One region of the Pseudomonas sp. B12(2026) genome, then DNA from elsewhere that is predicted to be linked to it. Evidence: predicted binding sites of a transcription regulator. Region 1 holds the regulator's gene; the other holds the start of a gene.
What was found. Region 1 encodes sigma-54, which starts transcription at its own class of promoters, with help from an activator protein. Its sites were predicted from a motif close to ANTGGCATNNANNTTGCTNT; they were not measured.
Positions count from the first base shown of each region.

Region 2: the regulator sigma-54 is predicted to act here: its motif matches at 3,676-3,695, upstream of glnK (P-II family nitrogen regulator).

Region 1 is NZ_CM173430.1:1,095,962-1,103,015, reverse strand. Features, by position in the region: gene AC3B6A_RS05195 (KdsC family phosphatase) at 1-244, shown strand, start outside; gene lptC (LPS export ABC transporter periplasmic protein LptC) at 253-825, shown strand; gene lptA (lipopolysaccharide transport periplasmic protein LptA) at 812-1,348, shown strand; gene lptB (LPS export ABC transporter ATP-binding protein) at 1,348-2,073, shown strand; gene AC3B6A_RS05175 (RNA polymerase factor sigma-54) at 2,316-3,815, shown strand; gene hpf (ribosome hibernation-promoting factor, HPF/YfiA family) at 3,894-4,202, shown strand; gene ptsN (PTS IIA-like nitrogen regulatory protein PtsN) at 4,212-4,676, shown strand; gene rapZ (RNase adapter RapZ) at 4,679-5,539, shown strand; gene AC3B6A_RS05155 (HPr family phosphocarrier protein) at 5,569-5,841, shown strand; gene pmbA (metalloprotease PmbA) at 5,911-7,054, opposite strand, start outside.
Region 2 is NZ_CM173430.1:5,663,847-5,670,900, reverse strand. Features, by position in the region: gene AC3B6A_RS26320 (hypothetical protein) at 71-628, shown strand; gene AC3B6A_RS26315 (hypothetical protein) at 775-1,179, shown strand; gene AC3B6A_RS26310 (YifB family Mg chelatase-like AAA ATPase) at 1,675-3,165, opposite strand; gene AC3B6A_RS26305 (accessory factor UbiK family protein) at 3,203-3,469, opposite strand; gene glnK (P-II family nitrogen regulator) at 3,893-4,231, shown strand; gene AC3B6A_RS26295 (ammonium transporter) at 4,274-5,608, shown strand; gene AC3B6A_RS26290 (secondary thiamine-phosphate synthase enzyme YjbQ) at 5,715-6,140, shown strand; gene sutA (transcriptional regulator SutA) at 6,218-6,550, shown strand; gene AC3B6A_RS26280 (HAD family hydrolase) at 6,831-7,054, opposite strand, start outside.

The sequences.
Region 1 (7,054 bases):
TCTACTGGCCGAACTCGGTCTAGGCTATGAAGAGGTCGCCTACCTGGGCGATGACCTGCCCGATCTGCCGGCCATCCGCCGCGCCGGCCTGGGCATGGCGGTGGCCAGCGCCGACGCGTTCGTCCGCCAGCATGCCGACGGCGTCACCCAGGCTCGCGGCGGTGAAGGTGCGGCACGCGAATTCTGCGAGCTGATCCTGCGCGCCCAGGGCAATCTCGAAGCCGCGCAGAACGCGTACCTCTAGAGCCGAACATGCCCAAGACACTCCGCCAGAAGCTACTGTTCGCCCTGATCGCCTTCCTGCTGGTCGCGCTCGGCTATTACTGGAACGTTCGCCTGGACTTCAACGAGCGCCAGCTCAAGTCGCAGGGCAATGACGCCATCGATTTCTATGCGGTCAACGCCAGTGGTGTGCAGTACCGCGTCGACGGTACGCTCGCCTACGAGATGACCGCGGACAAACTGGAACACCTGAAAGCCACCGACGTGACACTGGTCACCACGCCCGACATGCACTTCTACCGTGTGCAGGAGCCGCTGCCGTGGCACGTCCAGAGCGTTCGCGCCGAAGTGGGCCCCGAGGGCAAGCAGATCGAGCTGATCGACGACGTGCGCGTGTCGCGCACCGATGCGCAGCAGCGCACCCTGCTGCTCAACACGAGCCGCCTGACGGTGTTCCCGGACAAGGACTTTGCGCAGACTGACCAGCCGGTGAAGATCACCGAACCCAACGGTGTGACCACGGCCAATGGAATGAAAGCGTATCTGAAAGACAGCCGGATAATCCTGCTGTCCAACGTAAGAGGTCAGCATGAGGTTCGTTAAAACCCTCCCCCTTCTCCTCAGCCTCGCCGCCGCCATCGGCAGCTCCGCCGCCTGGGCCCTTCCCACCGACCGGGAACAGCCCATTCGCGTCCAGGCGGACAGCGCCGAGCTGGACGACAAGCAAGGTGTCGCCGTCTACCGCGGCGACGTGGTGGTGACCCAGGGCAGCATGAAGCTGACCGGCAACACCGTCACCCTCAAGCAGAACAAGGACGGCGAAATCGAGGTCGTCACCTCGGTGGGCAAGCCTGCCTACTTCGAGCAGAAGCCCGCGCCGGACAAGGAGATCACCAAGGCCTACGGCCTGACGATCCAGTACTTCGTCACCCAGAACCGCGTCGTGCTGATCGACCAGGCCAAGGTGATCCAGGAAGGCAACACCTTCGAAGGCGAGAAGATCGTCTATGACACCCAGCGCCAGATCGTCAACGCAGGCCGCGCCACCGGCGCCCAGGTGACCACACCGCGCCCGCGTATCGACATGGTCATCCAGCCCAAGAAAAAGCAGGATCAAGCGCAGTAATGGCCACGCTCACCGCCCAGCACCTCGCCAAGAGCTACAAGAGCCGGCAAGTGGTCCGCGATGTCAGCATGAGCATCGACAGCGGACAGATCGTCGGCCTGCTCGGCCCCAACGGAGCGGGCAAGACCACCTGCTTCTACATGATCGTCGGCCTGGTCCGCGCCGACCAGGGCGTGGTCCGCATCGACGACCAGGACGTCACCCACCTGCCCATGCACGGCCGCGCACGCGCCGGCATCGGCTACCTGCCGCAGGAAGCCTCGATCTTCCGCAAGCTGTCGGTGGCCGACAACATCAGCGCGATCCTCGAGACGCGCAGCGACCTGGATCGCGCCGGCCGCCAGGAAGCACTGGAAAGCCTGCTCGAGGAATTCCACATCCACCACATCCGCGACAACCTCGGCATGAGCCTGTCCGGTGGTGAACGTCGCCGCGTGGAAATCGCCCGCGCCCTGGCCAGTTCGCCGAAGTTCATCCTGCTGGACGAACCCTTCGCCGGCGTCGACCCGATCTCCGTGGGCGATATCAAGCAGATCATCCACCACCTCAAGGCCAAGGGCATCGGTGTGCTGATCACCGACCACAACGTCCGCGAGACGCTGGATATCTGCGAAACCGCCTACATCGTCAACGACGGTCAACTGATCGCCGAGGGCAGCGCCGAGACCATCCTCGCCAACGACCTGGTGAAGGAAGTCTATCTGGGTCACGAGTTCCGCCTCTGACCCGGAGGCCGCCCTCCACGGGCGGCGCCCCACCCCCTTCCTGACGGCCCGGAGCTGCCTCCGGCGCCGCGTATTCTGCCGCGCCGCATCCGCCCGGCGGGCAGCCTGCAACGAAAGGTCGACAGGCCCTAGGCAAAGCGTTCAGACTCAGGCATATAATTTGCTTCCTCGCGGCGCCCCGGCGTCCGTAGTCGTGGATATGGCGCTTGCCGCGCCAGCGAACAAGGTGCCTAGTTCCAGCCATGAAACCATCGCTCGTCCTCAAGATGGGTCAGCAGCTGACGATGACCCCGCAGCTGCAACAGGCCATCCGACTGCTCCAGCTCTCCACGCTGGACCTGCAACAGGAAATCCAGGAAGCCCTGGAGTCCAACCCGATGCTGGAGCGCCAGGAAGACGGCGACGACTACGACAACAGCGACCCGCTGGCCGACGGCGACGAATCCGCCGCCAGCCCCGGCAGCAACGCCCAGGACAGCTACCAGGAAAGCACCACTCCGTCTGCCGACAGCCTCGATGAGGACCAGTGGGCCGAGCGCATCCCCAACGAACTGCCGGTCGATACCGCCTGGGAAGACATCTACCAGACCAGCGCCAGCAGCCTGCCCAGCAGCGACGATGACGAGTGGGACTTCACCGCCCGCACCTCCGCCGGCGAAAGCCTGCAGAGCCACCTGCTCTGGCAGGTCAACCTGGCGCCGATGTCCGATACCGACCGCCTGATCGCCCTGAGCATCATCGACGGCATCAACGACGACGGTTACCTCGAAGAATCCCTCGACGACATCCTCGCTTCCCTCGACCCGGAGCTGGGCGTGGAGATGGACGAAGTGGAAGTCGTCCTGCGCCGCGTACAGCAGCTCGAACCCGCCGGCGTCGGCGCGCGCAACCTGCGTGAATGCCTGCTGCTGCAACTGCGCCAGATGCCGGCTAACACCTACCTGCTGGCCGAGGCCCAGAAGCTGGTCGCCGACCACCTCGACCTGCTCGGCAGCCGCGACTACAGCCAACTGATGCGGCGCATGAAGCTCAAGGAAGACGAGCTGCGCGAAACCATCGAACTGATCCAGTCGCTGCACCCGCGCCCCGGCTCGCAGATCGAATCCGGTGAAGCCGAGTACGTGGTGCCCGACGTCATCGTCCGCAAACACAACGAGCGTTGGCTGGTGGAACTGAACCAGGAAGCCGTGCCGCGCCTGCGCGTCAACTCGCAGTACGCCGGCCTGGTGCGCCGCGCCGACTCCAGCGCGGATAACACCTTCATGCGCAACCAGTTGCAGGAAGCCCGCTGGTTCATCAAGAGCCTGCAGAGCCGCAACGAGACGCTGATGAAGGTGGCGACCCAGATCGTCGAGCACCAGCGCGGTTTCCTCGAGTACGGCGAGGAGGCGATGAAGCCCCTGGTCCTGCACGACATCGCCGAAGCCGTGGGCATGCACGAGTCGACCATCTCGCGGGTCACCACGCAGAAATTCATGCACACCCCGCGCGGCATCTTCGAGCTGAAGTACTTCTTCTCCAGCCACGTCAGCACCTCCGAAGGCGGCGAGTGCTCGTCCACCGCGATCCGCGCCATCATCAAGAAACTGGTCGCCGCGGAAAGTCCGAAAAAGCCATTGAGCGACAGCAAGATCGCTGGTTTACTGGAGGCACAGGGCATTCAAGTGGCACGTCGTACCGTCGCCAAGTACCGGGAGTCCCTAGGGATCGCCCCCTCCAGCGAACGCAAGCGGCTGGTATGACGTTGATCCACGCCAAGGTGTTCCGGCGGCAGGCCACCTAACCTGCCACTTACACACGGGCAATAAGGAGAAAGCGGTATGCAAGTCAACATCAGTGGACATCAACTGGATGTGACCGACGCCCTGCGCGACTATGTCGGCGAGAAACTTGGCCGACTGGAGCGCCACTTCGACAAGATCACCAATGTTCAGATCATCATGGAGGTCGAAAAACTGAAGCAGAAAATCGAAGCCACCCTGCATATCGCCGGGGGCGAGGTGGTGGCCTGCGCCGAGCATGAAGACATGTACGCGGCCATCGACCTGCTTGTCGACAAGCTCGACCGCCAACTGATCAAGCACAAGGAAAAATACCTCGAACGCCAGCAGGGTGTTGGCGTCCGTTAACCCTTCCCTATGATTCGACTCGAGCAAATCCTGACCCCCGGCCGTTCCCTGGTGAACGTGCCGGGCGGCAGCAAGAAACGCGTACTCGAACAAATCGCCAACCTGGTAGCTCGCGAGCTGCCAGGTTTCGATGCGCAGGACATCTTCGAAAATCTGGTGGCCCGGGAACGTCTGGGCTCCACCGGATTCGGCAATGGCATCGCCATTCCACACTGCCGCCTCCCCGGCTGCCAATCCCCCATCAGCGCCGTCCTGCACCTGGACTCCCCGGTCGACTTCGACGCCCTCGACGGCGCGCCGGTCGATCTCGTATTCGTCCTGCTGGTCCCCGAAGCCGCCACCGAAGAGCACCTGGAACTGCTCCGGCAGATCGCTTCCATGCTTGACCGTTCCGACGTCCGTGACCGCCTGCGCCACGCCGCCAACGGCGAGGAGCTGCACCGGATCGTCGTGGACTTCCAGAACGGCCACTGATCATGCGCCTGATCATCGTCAGCGGACGCTCCGGCTCGGGCAAGAGCACTGCGCTCAACGTGCTCGAGGACAACGGTTTCTACTGCATCGACAACCTGCCCGCCAGCCTGCTCCCGGACCTGGCGCAACGCGCGCTGTTGCACACCGAGCTGCTGCAGCCGCAGGTCGCCGTCTCGATCGACGCACGCAACCTGCCCAGCCAGTTGCAGCGCTTCCCCGAGCTGCTGCAGGAGGCCCGCGACAAGCACATCCAGTGTGATGTGCTGTACCTCGACGCCGACGATGAAACCCTGCTCAAGCGTTTCTCCGAAACGCGCCGGCGCCACCCGCTGACCACCGACACCCGCTCGCTGGCCGAAGCCATCGCCGACGAGACGCACCTGCTCGCGCCGATCGCCGACCTGGCCGACCTCAAGCTCAACACCACGCACCTGAACCTCTATCAGCTGCGCGACGTGCTCAAGCTGCGCCTGCTGAACAAACCCGAGCTGGGCACCGCCTTCCTGGTCGAATCCTTCGGTTTCAAGCGCGGCATGCCGGTGGACGCCGACCTGGTGTTCGACGTGCGCTGCCTGCCCAATCCGTACTGGAAGCCCGAACTGCGCGAACTCACCGGGCTCGATGAGGATGTCCAGCAATACCTGGCCGGACACCCAGACGTCGAGGAGATGTACCAGGACATCCTCGGCTACCTGAACAAATGGCTGCCGCGCTTCGCCGCGAGCAACCGGGCCTATGTCACCATCGCCATCGGTTGCACCGGTGGCCAGCACCGCTCGACCTACCTGGCCGAGCGTATCGGCAAGGCCCTCAAGGAAACCCTCACCAACGTGCAGATTCGCCACCGCGACCTGAGCCAGTAGCGACACACAACAAAGGACAGCCCCTCGCGATGCCCGCCCTCGAAATCACCATCATCAACAAGCTTGGCCTGCACGCCCGTGCGGCAGCGAAATTCGTCGGCGTGGCGGGACGCTATCCCTGCCAGATCCGCGTGGGGCGCAATCCGCAAAGCACCGTCGACGGCAAGAGCATCATGGCGGTGATGATGCTGGCCGCCGGCAAGGGCACCAACCTGCATCTCGCCGCGGAAGGCGAGCAGGAAGACGAGGCGCTGAACGCACTGGTCGAACTGATCAACAACTACTTCGACGAAGGCGAGTGAACGCCCGGCCACGACGCTCCCTGAATGAAAAAGCCCGCCATCCGGCGGGCTTTTTCATGGGCGGCGGAATCAGTTGCCGGCGACGGTCATGCGCTCCACCAGCACCGAGCCGGTGTGCAGATTGCCGCGGAACTCCAGGTCATTGCCGACGGCCACGATGTTGCGGAACAGATCGCGCAGGTTCGCCGCAATGGTGACTTCCTGCACCGGGAACTGGATCTCGCCGTTCTCGATCCAGTAGCCGCCAGCGCCACGGGAATAGTCGCCGGTGACCAGGTTCACGCCCTGCCCCATCAGCTCGGTCACCAGCAGTCCACGCCCCATGCGGCGAATCAGGGCCGCCTGGTCCTCGTCGCCGTGGCTGACGAACAGATTGTGCACGCCGCCGGCATTCGCGGTGCTCGGCATGCCCAGCTTGCGGCCGGAGTAGGTGCCAAGGACGTAGGAAACCAGATCGCCACCTTCGACGAAGGGCTTGGGATAGGTCGCCAGGCCATCGCTATCGAACGAGGCGCTGCCCAGCGCGCCGGTCAGCCGCGGACGCTCGTCGAGGGTCAGCCACTCGGGGAACAGACGCTGCCCCAGCGTGCCTTCGAGGAACGACGACTTGCGGTACAGGCTGCCGCCGGAGATGGCGCCGAGGAAGTGACCGAACAGCCCCACCGCGACTTCCGGGGCGAACAGCACAGGCACCTCGGCGGTCGGTACCGGGCGCGCGCCCAGACGGCTGGCGGCGCGCTCGGCGGCGCGACGACCGATGGATTCGGGCGTGGCCAGCAGGTCGCCACGGCGGTTCACGTCGTACCAGTAGTCCCGCTGCATCTGCCCCTCACCCTCGGCGATCATCACGCAGCTCAGGCTATGCCGGGTGCTGGCGTAGCCGCCGACGAAACCGTGGCTGTTGCCGTAGACGCGGCAGCCCTGGTGGGTGTTCACCGTGGTGCCGTCGGCCTTGGTCACCCGCGCGTCCGCGGCGAAGGCGGCCGCCTCGCAGGCCAGCGCGCGTTCCACCGCCTGGTCCGGGGTGATCGACCAGGCGTGGTAGAGGTCCAGGTCCGGCAGGTCCCGGGCCATCAGCGCCGGATCGGCGAGACCGGCGCAGTCATCCTCGGACGCGTGCCTGGCGATGGCCAGCGCCGCCGCCACGGTTTCGCGAATGGCGTCGGCGCCGGTGGCCGAGGTGCTGGCCGACCCTTTGCGCTGACCGACATAC
Region 2 (7,054 bases), 1.4 Mb from region 1:
TAGCCGAGGGCCGGGTTAGAGTGCAGAAAATAAATCTGTTCCCTTTTTTGTTTACTAAGGAGCGCTTGAATTGACTATTAGGGTGTTGCTAAAGAAAGCAATGCAGGACAAACGCATTGTGTCAGTTTATACATCAGATGACTGGAGCAGCTATTCCGTTGGGTATGTGGCCGGTATTGACGATACTCATATATGCCTGGAGTCAATCACCGGTTCGGGAGAGTCCATTGGCTTCGAGATTCGATCTCTAGAGGAAATAACAAAGGTTGAGATCTCTGGAAAGTACGAAAAGAAAATCGAGATGCTGGCAAGTCACCAAGGGGAGATCATTCGCCCTGTTAAGCTTCCAGTTTCGAACGGCGGGATTATTCACAAAACTCTAGAGTTGGCTCTGCGCCGTAAATGCGTAATAACTATATGGCCTGAAGGCTCTGAGAGCTCTATTAGTGGATATGTCTCTTCAATTGAAAATGACGCTATTGTCATCCGGATTGTAGATGAATACGGTGGCGATGATGGAGTTTCAGTAATTCTACGAGTGGAGATATCGAGCATAGATTTTTGCACTAAGGAAGAACAGCTCCGCGAGTTCCTTAATAAAGAATCAAGCAGTATTCAGAAGCCCTGAGCATGTAGCTCTAAAAACACAAACCTACACCAGAGTATCTATGTGCGAAAAGGGGAAGGATTTATTTTTCTACTCTAAATCTAGCCGGAGGGTCGGGTTAGAGTTCAGAAAATAAATCTGCCCTTTTTTCGTTGAAGAGGTGCGATATGGAAAATAAGGAACAGATTTTTCGTCTATGGTCGCCCATCGAAAATATCCCGGATCGACTAGTTCTTGAGTCTATTGCGGATGGGAGAAATGGTCTGGTAATTGTGCTGGCTGAAAATATTATCTCTAACGTACGATTGATCATCCACTTTTACCTCAAAGATATAGCTGGATATAAAGTCTCGAATGATAGTTATACGTGGCGAAGTGATAGTGTCCGCCTAAGAGAAAAAATATGCGCTCTTAATCTTGTTGAAAACTCTAATTATTTGAGTTGGTTCATTGAAGAGACTTATGGAGCTGTGGATTTTCGTGAGGCTAAGCATTACTGCTTGCTTTTGGCAGAGGAAACTATAGATATAGTTGCTGTGGGTTCACCAAAAGTCTACTTTGTAACAATTTAAGGCGAAAAGAGATTTGAAAAGGGGCGGATTTATATTTCTATTCTAAGCTTGGTCGGTAGGCCGGAGTTAGAGTGCAGAAAGTAAATCTGCACCTTTTTTATTGGGGTGAAAATTATAATTGGACTCTCTTTCATAGCCTTGCTGCTGGTTGGGTCTTGGGGGTTGATAAAATGCCTGTCGATAAAGGGCGAGCTGGAAAGTACTCTCAAAGAGTCAAACTTGACAGGGCACGAATTTTACTCCTCTGTTCTGCTGCAAATTAATCTATATAGAGATGCAGCATCAAAAGGGATAAGCTCTGATAGAGAATTGGTAATCAAGAGTTACATTCGTGCTGAAGTGATCTCGGTTGCAGCATTTTCTTGTCTTGTTATTTTGCTTGCGGTGATAAAGTAACTTTGCTCTGAAGGTACAAGGGGCGGATTTGTTTTTCTACTCTAAATCTAACTGGAGGGCCAGGATTAGAGTGCAGGAAATAAATCTGTCTCCTTTTTCCTAATGCCCGGCGCGGTATTGCAGCGCTTCAGCAAGGTGCGGGCGGCCGATGGCCTCCGCCTGCTGCAGGTCGGCCAGGGTGCGGGCCACCTTGAGAATCCGGTGCAGGGCGCGCAGCGACAGGTTCAGGCGCTCGCCGGCCTTCTCCAGCCAGGCCTGGTCTTCCGGGCTCAGTGCACAATGTTGGTGCATCTTCTTCAGGTCGAGGAAGGCATTCGCGCAGCCCTGGCGGTTCAGCTGGCGCTGGCGCGCGGCGGCGACCTGCACGGCCAGTTCCGCGCTGCTGATGCTGGGCCCGCTGGGCGCGAGGCTGGTGCTTTCGCGGCTGACGGTGAGGTGCAGGTCAATGCGGTCCAGCAACGGCCCGGAGAGCTTGGCGCGGTAGCGTTGGACCTGCTCCGGCGAGCAGCGGCAGCGCCCGCTGGGGTCGCCGAGATATCCACAGGGGCAGGGGTTCATCGCGGCGACCAACTGGAAGCGCGCGGGAAAGCGTACGCGGCCGCTGGCGCGGGCGATGACGATCTCGCCGCCTTCCAGGGGCTCGCGCAGAACCTCCAGAACCTTGCGGTCGAACTCGGGCAGTTCGTCGAGGAACAGCACACCTTCGTGGGCCAGGGTGATTTCGCCGGGCTGCGGACGGCTGCCGCCACCGACCAGCGCCGGTGCGGAAGCCGTGTGGTGGGGCTGGCGGAAGGGCCGCTGCGGCCAATGGGTCAGCGGCCCGCGTCCGGCCACGGAGTGGATCGCCGCCACCTGTAGCGCTTCGTCCTCGTCCAGCGGTGGCATCAGGCCGGGCAGGCGGCTGGCCAGCAGGGTCTTGCCGGTGCCGGGCGGTCCGCTGAACAGCAGGTTGTGCGCGCCGGCGGCGGCCACCAGCAGAGCGCGCTTGGCGGCGGCCTGGCCCTGGACTTCGGCGAGGTCGGGGTAGGGCGGAGTGCTGCGCAGCAGGCCGTTCGCCTCGTAGGGCCGCAGGCGCTCCTGGCCGCTGAAGTGCGCGGCCAGCTCCAGCAGGTGGCCGACCGCGTAGACGGTCAGGCCGCTGGCGAGGCTGGCTTCCTCGGCATTCTCCTTCGGCACCACCAGCGCCCGCCCGGCGGCGCGGGCGGCCAGCGCGGCGGGCAACACGCCCGGCACCGGGCGCAGGGTGCCGGAGAGCGCCAGCTCGCCCAGGCATTCCAGGTCGTCCAGGCCGCTCGCGTCGGCGAGTTGCCCGCTGGCAGCGAGGATGCCCAGGGCGATGGCGAGGTCGAAGCGGCCGCCGTCCTTCGGCAGATCGGCGGGGGCGAGATTGAGGGTGATGCGGCGGGCGGGGAAGTCGAAGCCGGCGTTGAGCAGGGCGCTGCGCACGCGGTCCTTGCTCTCTTTCACGGCGCCTTCGGGCAGGCCGACCAGGGTCAGCGACGGCAGGCCGTTGGCCAGGTGCGCCTCGACGGTGACACCGGGGGCCTCGACGCCGACCTGGGCGCGGCTGTGGACGATGGCCAGGGACATGGATCACTCCTTGATCGCATGCCGCCCGCGTGGCGGCTTATTCGCCGTCGGCGGGCGGCGAGAGTTTGCTTTCCAGTTCCGCGACCTTGGCTTCCAGCGCTTCGAGGCGGGCGCGGGTGCGGGCGAGCACGACCATCTGGCTGTCGAATTCGTCGCGGCTGACCAGGTCGAGCTTGCTGAAGGCGCTCTGCATCAGAACCTTGAACTGGGCTTCCAGCTCGGCCTTCGGCAGGGGCGATTCGCCGCCGAACAGGCGTCCGGCTTGTTGGCTGATGGCGTCGAGGAAGGCTTTGGGCGGCAGCATGGTGGGAAGGTTCCGGATTGAATCAGGCGCGAAGTCTATCACGCGGCCAGCGCCGGCTGCGGCGCGGCGCAAGGTGAAGGGTTGCACGCTTTTTGAGCGATGTGCCCGTCCGGCGTGCGCTCTTTCGGTGCGGTCGCTGCCGGCTGGCCAATGGCCGGAACCGGCGGATTTCAACCAAGTGCCTGAAAGCAGGGGCATTTCACCGAGCTGGCAAGGTTCATGCTTTGGGGCATGCATGGCGTGCACCGATGCAGTACCGGTGCGGCAGGCGAAGCGGAAATCGCGACGCATGAGGCGGCTGGATAAGAGCTGGTGTGCCGAGGTAGGGCGGCCGGCGCATTACAAAAGCCAGACACTGCGCTTAGACTTGTCTCGGGTTCGTTCTTCCTGGGGCGGGTCCACCAAAACACGGGAGAGAGTTACATGAAGCTAGTCACAGCCATCATCAAGCCGTTCAAGCTGGACGACGTCCGTGAGTCGCTGTCCGAGATCGGCGTGCAGGGCATCACTGTGACCGAAGTCAAGGGCTTCGGCCGGCAGAAGGGCCACACCGAGCTGTACCGTGGCGCGGAATACGTCGTCGATTTCCTGCCCAAGGTGAAGATCGACGTCGCCATCGCCGATGACCAGCTGGATCGTGTTATCGAAGCCATCACCAAGGCCGCCAATACCGGGAAGATCGGTGACGGCAAGATCTTCGTCGTAAACCTGGAACAGGCCATTCGTATCCGTACCGGCGAAACCGGCACCGACGCGATCTAAGCCCAGCCCACACCGAACCCCCACGCCCCAGGAGAAACAACAATGACTCTGCGCAGATACGCAGGGCTAGGCGCCCTATTGCCTCTCGCAATGCCCGGACTGGCCCTGGCCGACGAGGCCGCGGCCCCCGCCCTGAACAGCGGCGACACCGCCTGGATGCTGATTTCCAGCGCGCTGGTGCTGCTGATGACCATCCCCGGCCTGGCGCTGTTCTACGGCGGCATGGTGCGCGCCAAGAACGTGCTGTCGATCATGATGCAGTGCTTCGCGATCACCGCGCTGGTCAGCATCCTCTGGGTCGTCTACGGCTACAGCCTGGCCTTCGACACCGTGGGCATGGAAAAGGGCGTGATCAACTTCGCCTCCTTCGTCGGCGGCCTGGACAAGGCGTTCCTCGCCGGGCTGACCAGCACCGGCCTGACCTCCGCCACCGCGCTGTTCCCCGAAAGCGTGTTCGTGATGTTCCAGATGACCTTCGCGATCATCACCCCGGCGCTGATCGTCGGCGCCTTCGCCGAGCGCATGAAGTTCTCCGCGCTGCTGATCTTCACCGCGCTGTGGTTCACCATCGTCTACGCGCCGATCGCCCACATGGTCTGGAGCGGTGACGGCGGCCTGCTGTGGGACTGGGGCGTGCTGGACTTCGCCGGTGGCACCGTGGTGCACATCAACGCCGGTGTCGCGGGCCTGGTCGCCGCGCTGGTGCTGGGCAAGCGCAAGGGCTACCCGAACGCCGCCATGGCGCCGCACAACCTGGGCTACACCCTGATCGGCGCCGCCCTGCTGTGGATCGGCTGGTTCGGCTTCAATGCCGGCTCCGCCGCCGCCGCCAACGGCACCGCCGGCATGGCCATGCTGGTCACCCAGATCGCCACCGCCGCCGCCGCCCTGGGCTGGATGTTCGCCGAGTGGATCACCCACGGTAAGCCGAGCGCCCTGGGCATCGCCTCCGGCGTGGTCGCAGGACTTGTGGCCGTCACCCCGGCCGCCGGCACCTGCGGGCCGATGGGCGCCATCGTGATCGGCTTGGCCGCCGGCGTGATCTGCTTCTTCGCCGCCACCAGCCTCAAGCGCGCCGTCGGCTACGACGATTCCCTGGACGCCTTCGGCGTGCACGCGGTCGGCGGCATCGTCGGCGCCCTGCTCACCGGTGTGTTCGCCGCGCCCGCCCTGGGCGGCTTCGGCACCGTCACCGAGATCGGCGCCCAGCTGTTCACCCAGTTCAAGGGCGTGGCCTTCACCATCGTCTACACCGCGATCGCCAGCTTCGTGATCCTCAAGGTGCTGGACCTGGTCATCGGCCTGCGCGTCAGCGAGGAGGAGGAAACCATGGGTCTGGACCTCTCCCTGCACAACGAGCGCGGCTACAACCTGTAAGGGTTCGCGCGAGTTCGACGAAGGGCGCCATCGGGCGCCCTTTGTTTTTTTCTGCATCACGCTAGAATGCGCGCGCGTCACCGTTCCGGACGGAGGAGGGCCCGCCATGTGGCAGCAGAAATCCATCACCCTGCGCCCGCGTTCGCGCGGCTTCCACCTGGTCACCGACGAGGTCCTGGCGGCGTTGCCGGAGCTCGCGAAATGCCGCGTCGGCCTGCTGCACCTGCTGTTGCAGCACACCTCGGCATCGCTGACGCTGAACGAGAATGCCGACCCCTCGGTGCGCCGCGACTTCGAGCGATTCTTCAATCGCCTGGTGCCGCAGGGCGAGGGCGGTTACGAACATGATTACGAAGGCCCGGACGATCTGCCGGCGCACTTCAAGGCCAGCCTGCTGGGCTGCCAGCTGACCCTGCCGATACAGGATGGCCACTTGGCAATGGGCACCTGGCAGGGTATCTATCTCGGCGAGCACCGTGACCACGGAGGCCCGCGCAGGATACTGGCGACCTGGCAGGGCGAGCTTGTGTGAATTTTTTCCGGCGGCGTTCGTCAAAGCGCGCAGCTGGGCTATAACTAACCTGCTTTGCAGCACCACGAGGTAGAACAATGAGCGACGAAGAACTGGAACAGGACGAGCTGGACGGCGCCGACGAGGACGATGGCGAGGAACTTGCCGCGGCTGACGATGGCGATACCGGAGCAGACAGCGGCGATGGGGATGAAGCCCCTTCTTCCAAGGGCAGTGGCAAGAAAGCCAAGGCCGCGGTAGAGGAAGAGGAACTGCCCTCGGTCGAAGCCAAGCAGAAGGAGCGCGATGCCCTGGCCAAGGCGATGGAGGACTTCCTCACTCGCGGTGGCAAGGTGCAGGAGATCGAACCCAACGTGGTCGCCGATCCGCCCAAGAAGCCGGATAGCAAATACGGCAGCCGCCCTATCTGATATCTGACGCGACATGAAAAAGCCCCGCCGCTCCGTTGGGAGCGGCGGGGCTTTTTCATGTCCGCTTGCTGCGTCGTCTCATGGGCGTAGGAGCGGACTCTGTCCGCGATCAGCCGTGCCCCTGCGCGATTCGCGGATAAGATCCGCTCCTACAACAGCCAATCCCGCGCCGCTCTGCTCTACGTAGGAGCGGACTCCGTCCGCGATCGACATCCGGCGCGCGCAACTCAGCGCGGATGAATCCGCTCCGACAAGAGCGTTTCCCCGCCAGCGGGAGACCTCACAGCTTCGCCAGCACCCCCGGCAACTCCGTCAGGTTGTGGATGATCGCGCTGGGCGCTTCTTCCCCCTCCCACGCCTTGCGCCCCGGGTTGAACCAGACCGCCTTCATCCCCGCGCGCCGCGCGCCGGCGATGTCGTCGCTGGGATGGTCGCCGATGTGCACCGCGTTTTCCGCCGCCACACCGCCGCGCCGCAGGGCTTCCCGGAACGGATGCGGGTCGG